DNA from 4 places in the Actinomadura formosensis genome. Region 4 is predicted to be linked to each of the others. Evidence: riboswitches for the same ligand, from Rfam matches in the RefSeq annotation. Region 4 holds a riboswitch; each other region holds the start of a gene.

Region 1 (3,198 bases), 440 kb from region 4:
GGTCGAGCGGCTCGCGCTGATCGGCTTCGGCGAGTGGGACCTCGCGACCGGCGAGGCGGACTGGACGCCGCAGATGCTGGCCAACTACGGCCTTTCCTCCGACGAGGTGCCGCCGATGCCGCACGACCTGCCGAAGGTCGTGGCGGAGGACGATCTTCCGCTCGTGGAGGAGGCCGTCCAGACGATGTTCTCGCGGCGGGAGCCGGTGGAGGCCGAGCACCGCGTGATCGGCAAGGACGGGACGCCGCGGCACCTGTGGGTGTTCGCCGAGCCGGTGCTGGGCGACTCCGGGCTGCCGATCTCGATCAACATCGTCTCGCAGGACATCACCCGCCGGCGCGGCGTGGAGCGGGCGCTCGCCGAGACCCGGCGGCAGATGCTGAGGCAGCAGGCGCGGACGGCGCAGGAGCGGAAGGTGGCGGTGACGCTGCGCCGCGCGATCCTGCCGGACGAGGACCAGGTGGAGCAGTTGCCCGGCCTCTCCATGGCGGTCCGCAGCCTGGCGGCGGAGAGCACCGCCCGCATCGGCGGGGACTGGTTCGCGACCCGGGTGCTGCCGGACGGGCGGGCGATGTTCGCCATCGGGGACGCGGCCGGGCACGGGCTGCCGGCGGCGGCCGCGATGGCGCGGACCCGGAACGGGCTGCTGGGCCTCGCCTGCACGGGCGAGCCGGCGGGACGGCTGGTCGGCTGGCTGAACGAGCTGGTCGGGAACATGGACCCGCCCGCGACGGGGACCGCGATCGTCGCGCATTTCAACCCGTCCCGCCGGCTGCTGGAGTGGACGTGCGCGGGGCATCCGCCGCCGATCCTGGTCCGGGACGGGCGGGCGGTGCCGCTGGACGCCGTCCGGGACCCGATGCTCGGTGCGATGCCGGGCTGGCGCTACACGACGATCACCACGGATCTGCACCCCGGGGACCTGCTGTTCCTGTACACCGACGGCCTGGTCGAGCGCCGGGACGCGGACATGGACGAGCGCACCGAACGCCTCACCGGGATCCTGCGGGACTGCTCGGAACGCCCCGAACGCGTGCTGGACGAGGTGCTGGCGCGCATGGAGCACGACCGGGCTGCGGATGACACCACGCTCTTCGCCCTGCGCGTGGAGTGACGAAGCACACTCGGACCTGCGAAGATCACCCAGTGTGATGTAGACCTCACTTGGGCGGGTGCTGATGGTGGGCGTGTGACGGACGATCACTTTCCGGCCGCTGCTTTCCTGGTTTCTTTACCTTTTTCTGATCTTGCGGTAAGCCTTGCCTGCAAAGGGTTGAGGGCCGGTCAGAGAAAGATCGGGAAGGCCCGGCGGGCCGGCGGTGTTGGGTGTTCCTTGGAACGGCTTTGAGCAGGCAAGATCGAGCTTTGTGCCGGGTTTGCTTTTCTTGAGAAGGTTGGTACCTTCTATTCGAATCACGCAACGCACCCCATGCGTTGCCGCCGGCCGTTCGCCATACGGCCGAGGATCGCGGAGCGGTATTCGCACGCGATGCGCGCCAGACGATGCGCGCCACCTCACCGAGATCAGTCGCTGAGATAAATCCGAATAGAGCACCGCGTCCGCGGTGCGAGGCCGAGTCCGTTCCGGTCGCCACGACCGGCACGGAGCCGGGGACCCAATGTTCCAGGGGTGAATCGGCGCGTCCGAGAGCCGCGCCGTAGGGCTGCTTCCATGCCCGAATCCGTCAGCTAACCCGGCAGGCGTCATGGAAGACAAGGAGATTCCCTGCATGACCGGTCGTTTCAATCGACTTTCCCTGAGCGCCTTCACCCCCGAGGACAAGGCCGTCGGCGTCGCCGTCAGCACCGTCCTCGCCGGAGCCGTCGGGCTCGCGGTCCTGAACCCCCTCGCCGGTGGCCGCGCCGCGGCCGAGACCCCGGCGCAGGCCGCCGCGGCCACGGCCGCGGCTCCGGCCCCGGCCCAGGCGGCGGCGGTCGCCGAGAAGGGCACCGCGTCGAAGGATTCCACCTCCTCCATCGCCGACGAGGCACGCAAGGCGGGGTACAAGGTGCCGCCGCGCGCGGTCAAGCCCGCCGAGGTGCTGAAGCTGGCGAAGAAGCAGGTCGGCGTCAAGGAGGGCAAGCGCGGCCAGACCAAGTACCACGACTGGTACGTCTCGACCTCGCACGCCAAGGCCACCGCCAAGCGCGACGGCGGCTTCTCCACCAAGGCGTACAACGGCGCCCAGTGGTGCGACATGTTCGTCTCGTGGCTCGGCGCCCAGACAGGCGTGAAGAACATGGGCTGGGACGCCTACACCGTCCAGCACGCCTCCTGGTTCAAGAAGACCGACCGCTGGGGTCACAAGGCCAAGCCGGGCTCCATCGTGTTCTTCGACTGGAAGAAGGGCTCCAAGGGCCGCATCGGCGACATCGACCACGTCGGCATCGTCGTCAAGGACAACGGCAACGGCACCATCAGCACCATTGAGGGCAACACCGAGAACGCGGTGAACAAGAAGGTCCGCGCCAAGTCCACGGTCGTCGGCTACGGCTACCCCGACTACGCGTCCTGACCCGTCCTCCCCTCCAGCGGGCGCCCGGTTCCGGCCGGGCGCCTTCTGGCGTCCCCCGGTGACGGTCCCCAGGTCTGCGGCGAAGTCGGGTAATGGGAAGCATTGACAGCCTTTGATCCTCATTGGACCTCGATAAGGCGTTCCTGGATAGGAATCACTGGCGACCGTCCGACCGGCGCCTGGGGGCCGTCCCCAGAGGAAGGGTGAAGGGGGACGCCCATGCGGCTGCGCCCGGATGTCAGTGTGGTGGTTATCGCCTACAACGACGCCCGGCGGCTTCCGCGGGCGGTCGCCTCGTCGCTGGCGCAGTCGCTGGGCGGCGTCGAGACGGTCATCGTCGACGACGCGAGCACCGACGGCACCGGGGAGATCGCCGACCGGCTCGCCGCCGCGCATCCGGGACGGGTCCGCGCCGTGCGCCTGCCGTCCAACTCGGGCGGCTGCGGACGTCCCCGCAACGCCGGGATCGAGGCGTCGGCCGGCCGGTACCTGATGTTCCTCGACAGCGACGACCTGCTGGACCGGCACGCCTGCCTCAACCTGCTCGCCGCCGCCGAGGACACCGGCGCCGACCTGGTGTCCGGGCGGTGCGACCGGATCTTCCTGGACGTGCCCGAGGGCGCGAAGGGACGTGTCCGCCCCTGGTATTCCTGGCTCTACCGGCGCAGCGCCGTGTACGGGT
Region 2 (3,198 bases), 940 kb from region 4:
TGGCGCGGCGCCCACGGCGACCACCTGGAGGAGATCGTCCGGGAGGCGACCGAGCTCGTCGAGGCCGTCCGGGGGAACGGGCGCACCGAAGCCGCGGTGTCGAAGAGATGAGGAGAGGGGCTGGTCGACATCGATCTCGTCGTGGTGGGAGCCGCGATCATCGCGGACGGACGGCTGCTCAGCGCGCAGCGGGCCGAGCCGCCGCACATGGCGGGCGGCTGGGAACTGCCGGGTGGGAAGGTCGATCCGGGCGAGTCGGATGAGGACGCCCTGGTACGCGAGTGCCACGAGGAACTGGCGATCAAGGTGCGGCTCGGCCGCCGGATCGGCGGCGACTGGCGGCTGAGCGAGCGGAGCCTGCTGCGCGTGTGGACGGCGGAGATCGTCGAGGGCGAGCCGCGGGCGCTGGAGCATCTCGCGCTCCGCTGGCTGACTCCGGGTGAGCTTTACGACGTGGCATGGCTGCCCGGTGACCGTCCGGTCATCGACGTCCTCGCCGCGCAGGGCCTCGGCTGAGGAGTGACGGGGGCTTCCTGCCGCGCCGCAGGAAGCCCCCGACGCCTGTGGTCCGCGTGCGGCGGACGGGGGAGCGGGTCAGGAGATGCGGTTGGCGCCCGCGTAGTCGGACCGGTCGGACAGGTTGGAGATTTTCACCACATCGCCGGTCTGCGGTGCGTGCAGGAACTTGCCGCCGCCGAGGTAGATGCCCATGTGGTGGAGGTTGCCGCCGAAGTACACGAGGTCGCCCGAACGCAGCGCGCCGCGCGAGACCTTCGTGCCCAGCGCGAACAGGTCACCGGTGTAGTGCGGCAGGCCGGGCTTGCCGACCTGGGCGTAGGCCCAGACGACGAGGCCGGAGCAGTCGAAGCTGCTCGGCCCGGCGGCGGCCCACACATAGGGGGAGCCGAGCTTGGTGAGCGCCTTGCGCGCCATCTTGGCCGGCAGGTCCGAGCCCTTCACGGTGGCGGTGAGGCCGGTGCGCGGGTCCTTGATGTGGGTGGTGGTCAGCTTGTCGAGCCGCTTCATCACCTCGGTGACCTTGGCCTTGGCCGCCGCGCGGGCGTTCTTGGCGTCCTCCGCGGCCTTCTTGACCTGCGCGGTCCTGGCCTCCGCTTCGCGCTGGGCGGCCTCGGCCTGCTCGATCTGCTTCTGCAGGGCGTGGACGGCGTTGGCCTGGTTCTGCACGAGGTACGCGCTGTCGGACAGCCCGCCCGGGGACCCGGTCGCGCCGAAGATGGTGTCGGGGGCACCGGCCATGTAGTTCGCGGCGGCCATCCGCCCGAGCTGCTCGCGGGCGGGCGCGGCCTGGTCGCGCAGTGTCGCCGCGGTCTTGGCGGCGGCCTGCTGGGCCTTCTGCGCCTTGCCCAGCTCGACGCGGGTCTTGTTGTACTTCTCGGTGAGGATCTCGGCCTCTTCGTTCAGCGCGTCCAGGCTCTTGCGCAGCCCCTGCTCCGTCGTCGGAGTCGGGCTCGGCGTGACCGGGGCCGTGGCGGCGGAGGGCCGGAAGGGAGACGCGGCGTGCGCGGCGACGGGTGCGGTGGCGCCGAGGCCGATCAGGAGCAGGGCGGCCGCGGTGGCGGTGGGTGCAGCGCGTCGCCAGTGGGGTTCCGGTGCCAAGCCGGTGTTCTCCTCTCCTCGGGCGCCTACCGGGTTAGCTGACGGGTTCGGGCCAGGAGTCGCCCTACGACGGGCGCCCTGCGACACGCGTCGATTCACCCCGGGAGTGTGGGTCCCCGGTTCTCCCGGCGAGCGGGAGATTCGGCGTTCCGGTCGCAGCCCCTGGGGGTGGGACTCCGGACGACCGGATCTCGGGCAGATTACAAAGGATGAGCAAAGTATGCGAATCGGGGCCCGTGTGAAGGTCCACGACGGGTGGTGCGCGGCGGCTCGGGATGGGTGGTACGCGGCGGCGCGTAGAATGGAGTGCTGCCGTGTTTCTGCGGCGACTCCCTGAAACCTCACGCAAGGTAACCCGCATGCCCATCTCCACGCGCGACGACCTCCGGAACGTTGCGATCGTCGCCCACGTCGACCACGGAAAGACGACGCTGGTGGACGCCATGCTCTGGCAGTCCGGGGCCTTTCGCGAGAACCAGGACGTCGACGACCGGGTCATGGACTCCAACGACCTGGAGCGCGAGAAGGGCATCACCATTCTCGCGAAGAACACCGCCGTCCGGCACGGCGGGCTGACCGTCAACATCATCGACACGCCGGGCCACGCCGACTTCGGCGGCGAGGTCGAGCGCGGGCTGTCCATGGTGGACGGCGTCGTCCTGCTGGTGGACGCCAGCGAGGGCCCGCTCCCGCAGACCCGGTTCGTGCTGCGCAAGGCGCTCGCCGCGCGGCTGCCGGTGATCCTGGTGGTGAACAAGACCGACCGTCCCGACGCCCGCATCGACGAGGTCGTGGACGAGACGTACGAGCTGTTCATGGACCTCGACGCCGACGAGGACCAGATCGACTTCCCGATCGTGTACGCGTCCGGCCGCGCCGGGCGGGCCTCGCTGGACAAGCCCGCCGACGGCGCCATGCCGGACAGCGCGGACCTGGAGCCGCTGTTCAAGGTCATCACCGAGACGATCCCGGCACCGTCCTACGACCCGGACGCGCCGCTGCAGGCGCACGTGACGAACCTGGACGCCTCCAGCTACCTCGGCCGGATCGCGCTGTGCCGCGTGCACGCCGGGACGATCAAGAAGGGCCAGCAGGTCGCCTGGTGCCGGCACGACGGCAGCATCGAGCGGGTCAAGATCACCGAGCTGCTGATGACCGAGGCGCTCACCCGCAAGCCCGCCGACGAGGCGGGGCCGGGCGACATCATCGCGATCGCCGGCATCCCGGAGATCATGATCGGCGACACCATCGCCGACCCCGACGACCCGCGCCCGCTGCCGCTGATCACCGTGGACGAGCCCGCGATCTCGATGACGATCGGCACCAACACCGGGCCGATGGCCGGTCGCGAGAAGGGCACCAAGGTCACCGCCCGCATGGTCAAGGACCGGCTCGACCGCGAGCTCGTCGGCAACGTCTCGCTCCGGGTGCTGCCGACCGAGCGCCCGGACTCCTGGGAGGTGCAGGGCCGCGGTGAGCTGGCGCTCGCGATCCTGGTCGAGAACATGCGCCGCGAGGGCTACGAGCTGACCGTCGGCAAGCCGCAGGTCGTCACCAAGGACATCGACGGCAGGAAGCACG
Region 3 (3,198 bases), 2.1 Mb from region 4:
GCACCGGCGATCGCGGCTCCGATGCCGCGTGCCGCGCCGGTCACGATCGCCGTCCTGCCGCGAAGATCCATCGTCGCCGCCAAAGCCGCCCCCGGTTGTCATCTTCTGTGTTCTCGCTGCTTCCGGACGACTTATGCCCAATCCGTCCGGTGCCATCGCAGTCCGGCCGAACCTTCGGCGCGATCCGGATCTCCGGCACAATGGCGTGAGGGGGTGACCGCGTGGCCGGACTGGCTGGATCGCTTGAGCGCTCCATCATGGACGTGCTCTGGGCGGCGCCCGGCCCGCTGCGGGTGCGCGAACTGCTGGCGAGGCTGAACGAGGACGCCGACAGGCCGCTGGCCTACAACACCGTGCAGACCGTGGCGGAACGCCTGGCGCAGAAGGGCCTGCTGCGGCGCACGCAGGACGGGCTCGCGTACCGCTACAGCCCCACGCGTGCGCGGGAGGACTACGCGGTCGACCTGATGCTGGACGCCCTCACCGACGCCCCCGACAGCGGCGCCATCCTGGCCAGATTCGCGGAAAGCGTCCCCCGGGAGGACGTCGGTCACCTGCTGGACGTGCTGCGCCGGCGGGCCGCCGAAGGCGACGAGGAATGATCGCGTGATCGTGCCGATGGCCGGCCTGCTCATGTCGGCGGTCGTGCTCGGGTGTCTCGCCGGGCCCGTCCTGGACCGCCTGCGGCGTCCCGCGCTCAGCCCGGCGACCGCCGCCGCCTGCTGGGTCGCGGCTCTGGTGGGCGCCGTGGTCGCCGGCGCGGGCCTCGTGGCGGTCGCGTTGCTCTCCCCGCCCGGACCGGGCCACGGCCTCCTCGGCCGGCTGCGTGATTGCCTGCCCCACCACGGGTATCCGGCGATCGCGTCGGCGACCGCCGCGAGCCTGATCCTGGTGACGGGCTGCGGTGCCGCGCTCGCGCGGAGCCTGCCGCGGCTCGGCCGGGCGGTGCGGCACCGCCGCCGGCACCGGGAGATGCTGCGCCTGGTCGCCCGGGAGCACCGGCGGCATCCGGACGTCCTGGTCCTCGACCATCCCGTCCCCGTGGCCTACTCCCTGCCCGCGCGGCGCCGCGCGATCGTGGTGAGCACGGGGGCGCAGGAGTCGCTCAGCGCCGCCGAGTTCGGCGCGGTGCTCGCGCACGAGCGGGCCCATCTGCGCCAGCGTCACCACGCGCTGCTGCTCATGCTCGACCTGGTCCACGCGCTGCTGCCGTGGCTGCCGACCGTCCGGCGCGCGAAGGCGCGGCTGCCGCTGCTGCTGGAGATGGCCGCCGACGACGCCGCGGCGCGCGCCTGCGGCAGGCGGGCACTGGTGGACGCCCTGTGCCGGCTCTCCGCGGCTCCGGGCGCGGCGGGCGCGCTGGGCGCGACCGGCGGCCCCGGGAGGAGCAGGCTGGCGGAGCGGGTGCGCAGGCTGGAGGCCGCCGAGCCGGTGGGGCCGCGCCGGGCCGTCCGGCTGGCGGCCGGCGCCTTCGCGACGACGGCGGTCGCGGCGCCGCTCCTCGTCGGGGCCGCGGCGATCGCCGAACTGGCCATGATCTGCTGAGCTCCGCGGGGCCGCCGGGACCCGGGTGAGAAACGTTCAATTCGGCTGGCCGAGTGGCGGAGGAGGCGGCTTTTCTCCTACCCTCCGTAGGAGGTCACGGTGCCGCGTCCCCGCCGGGGACGGCCGATGGCCGCGCCAAATCCCGCGGACCCCGTCCCGGGAACCGGGGACCCGATCTTCACCGGGGTGAGTCCGTCCCGCGCGGACGGTAGGGCGGCTCCGGCCCGAACCCGTCAGCTGACCCGGTAGGCGTTACAGGAGAGGACAGCGCATGCAGCGACGAGCTGCCGGCCCGCGAACGTCAGCCCGCCGCAGGATCATCGCCACCACGGCATGGACGGCCTCGATCATGATCTCCGTCGGGCTGGTGGCCCCCGCCCCGGCCGAGGCGAAGCCCAGGCCGACGCGCAAGGAGCTGACCGCCCAGCAGAAGAAGCTCGCCGACGAGGCCGAGAAGCTCAGCGAGCAGTACAACGGCCTGCGGGAACGCCTCAAGCAGGCGCAGCACGCCGCCATCGTCGCCAAGAGGACCTCCGAGCAGCAGAAGAGGACCCTGGACGAGGGGCGCTCGCGGATGGCGAAGATGGCCGCCGAGACCTACAAGAACGGCCCGGTCGACCCGACCGTCTCGTTCGCCTCGTCCGCCGACCCCCAGGCCGTGCTCGACCGGTCCGCCACCCTCAGCTACTTCGCCAAGCAGGACAACAGCCGCGTCACGCAACTGCTGCAGATGATGCAGGGCGCCGAACGCGCCCGCAAGGCGGCCGAGGCGCGTGCGAAGCAGGTGCGCGAGCTCACCGAGGAGGCGAAGAAGAAGCGCCGGGAACTACAGGTCAAGCTCAAGAAGGTCCAGCGCCAGCTCGGCACCTACGCCACTCCCGGCGCGAACCCCGGCTCGGCCCCGAACGTCGCCTCCGGAGGGGCCTCGGCCAAGGCGATGAGAGCCGTCCAGGCCGCCCTGAGCCAGCTCGGCGTCCCCTACTCCTGGGGCGGCGGCGACGCCTCCGGCCCGACGTACGGCACCGCGCAGGGCGCCAACATCAGGGGCTTCGACTGCTCCGGCCTGACGCTGTACGCCTACGCCCAGGTCGGCATCACCCTCGGCCACTACACCGGCAGCCAGTACAACGCCGGCACCCACGTGAGCATGAGCCAGCTCAAGCCCGGCGACCTGGTCTTCTTCCACAGCGACCTGCACCACATGGGCATGTACATCGGCAACGGCAAGATGGTCCACGCCCCGCAGACCGGCGACGTCGTCAAGATCGCCCCCATGGCCGGACGCCCGTTCGCCGGCGGAGTCCGCGTCGCCTGACCATGCGCCTCCTGCCTCCCACCGTGCGGACACCACCGCGGAGCGGCGAGTGGGACGGCTGAGGACGCCGCCTGCGCGGTGGGGGCGCGGCCGCGCCCCCACCCCGCTGTTCGGCCTGGTCCTGTTCTTCGGCGTCCTCGCGATGCACGGCTTCCAGGCATCGCCGGACCCGGCCGACATGACCGGCGTCCCGATGACGTCCATGAGCGCTGCCCGGCCGATGCCGGAGGCGTCCGCGCATCACCACTCCGGCGGTGGGCGGCAACCCGCCGATCACCAGCGGGATCATCCGGGCGGACAGGTCTGCCTGGCGATGCTGACGGCGCTCTCGCTCTTCG
Region 4 (3,198 bases):
ACCAAGCGGGTGGCCAAGAGCGACCTGCAGCCGGGCGACCTGGTGTTCTTCAGCGGGCTCGGCCACGTCGGCCTCTACATCGGCGGCGGCAAGATGATCCACGCCCCGCACACCGGCGACGTCGTCAAGATCAGCGACATCACCTCGGGCTACTACCTGAGCAATTACTACGGCGCCGGGCGCCCCTGACGGCCCGCCCCACACCCCGCGGAGGGCGTGACGGAGCTCTCTTTTTCGCAACGGACCAGGCTTGACCTGGTCCGTTGTTAATTTTGTAGGGGTTTGCCTTCTGTTGGGGCTTTGGTACGTTGTCACCACTCACGGCGCCCTCCAGACGCCGTGGCCCCGCGGCGCCCGCCAGGCGCCCCGACCCCGCGCGGCGCGTTCGTCCGCCGCGTGACGGCGGCACGAGCCATGTGCCGCCACCCGGGCGGCACGACCCACGCGTCGCCCCCGCGGCACCGGACGGTGCCGCACAGCGGTCCCACCCGGACCGCACGGCCGACCTGGGCCACCGTGCGCACGCTCACGGCGTGCATGGCGCTGAGCGCGCAGCCACGGCGGTTCCCCCGGGTCAGGCATCCCGGACGCCCCCGGAACCGGGCCGGCGTCCGCACACAACATCAGGCGCCGCTCGTTCGCACGCGGGAGACAGGTCCCGCGCCGGGCCCCATCTCGCCCCCAGGATCGCAGCGGCAGCGCCGAATCCGCCGAAGCGCGGAACCGGGGACCCACATCGCCGGAGTCCGGGAGACCTCCCGGACGGGCATTCCGGCACCCGGGGTGAATCGGCGTGTCTCTCCCACCCCCGGTGAGAGCCGCCGTAGGGCCACTTCCACGCCCGAACCCGTCAGCTAACCCGGTAGGCGTCTGGAAGAGCGAAGGAGTGAGTTCCGCAGCGTTACCTGGGCGTGGCCGCCCATCGTGCGGCCACGCCCGGACCCTCCCTGCACTCCGCGGGCGCCTCCGCCCGCGCGAGCCCCCATCCGAAACCGGTGTGCCCGTCCCCTGGGCACGCCACCGCCGAGTCCGCGGACCGCCGTGCGCATGTGCACCGGACGCGGAGCCGGGGACCCATCGTGTCCTTTCCCTTTCGGGGTGAATCGGCCTGCCCGCAGGCCGTAGGGCGCCTTCCAGGCCCGAACCCGTCAGCTAACCCGGTAGGCGGCATGGAAGTCGAGGAGATCCCCCCTTGCCACGCGAGCATTGCAAGAAGGTCCCGGGCCGGCACCGCAAGCCGGGCCCCCTGTCCCTGACATGGCGGACGACCGGCGGCATAGTCGTCAGCGCCGCCGTCCTCGGTACCGCGGCGGCCACCGCGCAGGCGTCCGTCCTGCCGTTCGGCTCCGCCCCGGCGACGGCCGCGGCGGCCGGTGCCACCCCCATCAAGAAGACGGACACCAAGAAGGCGGACAAGGGCCCGGCCAAGAGCACGTCCAAGGCCGAGCCCCGGACGTCCCCCGCACAGAAAACCCAGGACCGCCCGAAGGCCGCCCCCCAGAAGACCGGGGATGCCCGGCCCACCGCCGACGACGCCATCAAGCTCGCCAAGTCCCAGGTCGGTGTGGAAGAGGACGGCGGCGGCGAGACCAAGTTCCAGAAGTGGTACATGGGCACCGCGCGCGCCGGGGAGACCGTCGCCCGCGACGGCGGCTCCATCAGCGAGTACGGCGACGCCCAGTGGTGCGACATGTTCATCTCCTGGATCGGCGAGCAGATCGGCTTCACCGACCAGATCGGCAGCGACGCCTGGACCGTCGCCCACGCCCGCTGGTTCCAGGAGCACGGCCGCTGGGGCACCGACCCGAGGCCGGGCGCGATCGTCTTCTACGCCTGGGACGGCAGCAAGGACGTCGAGGACATCCGGCACGTCGGCATGGTGGCCAAGAAGGTCGACGACAGCACGATCGAAGCCGTCGAGGGCAACACCGGCAACGCCGTCAGGATCAAGGAGCGCTCGGCCGACGACATCGTCGGCTACGGCTACCCCGACTACAAGCCGTGATGAGCCCCCGGACGACGCGGGCTGCATAGGATCACGCCCATGGAGGACGGTCCGGAGCACGGCGGTCCGGAGCACAGCGGTCCCGTGACGCGACGCAGGGCTCTCGCCCTGGGCGCGGGCGGGGCCGCCGTGCTGGCCGCGGGAGGCGCCGGCCTGCTCGGCTTCCGGTCCGGCGGCGGCGCGGCATCGCCTGCCCGCACCCCCAGGGCCGCCGCGCCGTTCAGCCTCGACGCCGCCCGCGCCACCCTCGCCAACCGCGCCCGCGCCGTGCGGGACGGCGACCGCGTCGCGTTCCTCGCCACAGTGGGCGACGCGCCCAAGGCGTTCCAGGACGTCCAGGCCCGCATATACGGCAACCTCCGCAAGCTCCCGCTGGAAGGCTGGCAGGAGCACATCTCCGGCACCCAGGCCATGGACGACGAGAGCGCGGTGGTCCGCCTGGAGGTGCGCTACAAACTGCGGGGCTTCGACAAGGGATACGTGAGCCGCACCCGCTACCTCACGCTCGCCCCCGGCTCCGGCACCTGGACGATCGTCGGCGATGGGACGGCCCACGGCTTCAAGGACGACGCCGACATCTGGGACGCCGGCCCCCTGACCGTGGTCAAGGGCCGCGCCAGCCTCGTCATAGGCGACACCACCGGCCTCGAAGGCATCGCCAAGCGGCTGGACGCCGCCGCGCCGGTCGTCACGGGCGTCGTCGGCAAGGGGTGGGCCCAGCGGGTCGTCGCGCTCGTCCCCGCCGGCACGGCCCTCGCCTCCGCTCTGGCCGGGCCCGGCCAGAGCCTCGGGCAGATCGCCGCGCTCGCCACCGTCGTGCCCCCCGCGCGAGTCGAGGCGGACGAGGGGAAACGGCCCCCCACACCTTCCGGAATGTCCCCGGCGCCGTCCACCGGCGGCCGGGGCGAGGACAGGGTCATCGTCTCCCCCGGCACCTTCGGCCGCCTCAACGGACTCGGCCGCGACGTCGTCCTGACGCACGAGCTGACCCACGTCGCCACCGGCGGCGCCCGCGACCGGCGCACCCCGCTGTGGCTCATCGAGGGCTTCGCCGACTATGTCGGCTACCGGCGGGTCAAGATCAGCGTCCGGTCGGCGGCGGGCGAGCTGCGCCGCGAGGTCACCGCCGGACGGCCGCCGGACGCCCTGCCCGCGGCGGCCGAGTTCGCCGGCGGCTCCCCGCGACTCTCCCA

Evidence for each region. Region 4 has a riboswitch for cyclic di-AMP ahead of ACQP1N_RS12490 (CHAP domain-containing protein). Riboswitches for the same ligand answer to the same signal wherever they lie in the genome.
Region 1: it holds a riboswitch for cyclic di-AMP, as region 4 does, so the genes downstream of both, ACQP1N_RS14565 (CHAP domain-containing protein) here and ACQP1N_RS12490 (CHAP domain-containing protein) in region 4, are expected to answer to the same signal.
Region 2: it holds a riboswitch for cyclic di-AMP, as region 4 does, so the genes downstream of both, ACQP1N_RS07975 (NlpC/P60 family protein) here and ACQP1N_RS12490 (CHAP domain-containing protein) in region 4, are expected to answer to the same signal.
Region 3: it holds a riboswitch for cyclic di-AMP, as region 4 does, so the genes downstream of both, ACQP1N_RS02685 (NlpC/P60 family protein) here and ACQP1N_RS12490 (CHAP domain-containing protein) in region 4, are expected to answer to the same signal.

What each region holds. Positions count from the first base shown of each region.
Region 1 is NZ_CP192011.1:3,073,884-3,077,081, forward strand. Features, by position in the region: gene ACQP1N_RS14560 (PP2C family protein-serine/threonine phosphatase) at 1-1,114, shown strand, start outside; cyclic di-AMP (ydaO/yuaA leader) riboswitch at 1,580-1,719, shown strand; gene ACQP1N_RS14565 (CHAP domain-containing protein) at 1,731-2,516, shown strand; gene ACQP1N_RS14570 (bifunctional glycosyltransferase/CDP-glycerol:glycerophosphate glycerophosphotransferase) at 2,736-3,198, shown strand, end outside.
Region 2 is NZ_CP192011.1:1,695,609-1,698,806, forward strand. Features, by position in the region: gene ACQP1N_RS07965 (Mut7-C RNAse domain-containing protein) at 1-111, shown strand, start outside; gene ACQP1N_RS07970 ((deoxy)nucleoside triphosphate pyrophosphohydrolase) at 145-516, shown strand; gene ACQP1N_RS07975 (NlpC/P60 family protein) at 595-1,617, opposite strand; cyclic di-AMP (ydaO/yuaA leader) riboswitch at 1,625-1,774, opposite strand; gene typA (translational GTPase TypA) at 1,977-3,198, shown strand, end outside.
Region 3 is NZ_CP192011.1:567,746-570,943, forward strand. Features, by position in the region: gene ACQP1N_RS02670 (SDR family oxidoreductase) at 1-44, opposite strand, end outside; gene ACQP1N_RS02675 (BlaI/MecI/CopY family transcriptional regulator) at 222-602, shown strand; gene ACQP1N_RS02680 (M56 family metallopeptidase) at 607-1,545, shown strand; cyclic di-AMP (ydaO/yuaA leader) riboswitch at 1,669-1,813, shown strand; gene ACQP1N_RS02685 (NlpC/P60 family protein) at 1,817-2,860, shown strand; gene ACQP1N_RS02690 (DUF6153 family protein) at 2,910-3,198, shown strand, end outside.
Region 4 is NZ_CP192011.1:2,638,873-2,642,070, reverse strand. Features, by position in the region: gene ACQP1N_RS12495 (NlpC/P60 family protein) at 1-189, shown strand, start outside; cyclic di-AMP (ydaO/yuaA leader) riboswitch at 690-884, shown strand; cyclic di-AMP (ydaO/yuaA leader) riboswitch at 1,012-1,183, shown strand; gene ACQP1N_RS12490 (CHAP domain-containing protein) at 1,193-2,005, shown strand; gene ACQP1N_RS12485 (hypothetical protein) at 2,045-3,198, shown strand, end outside.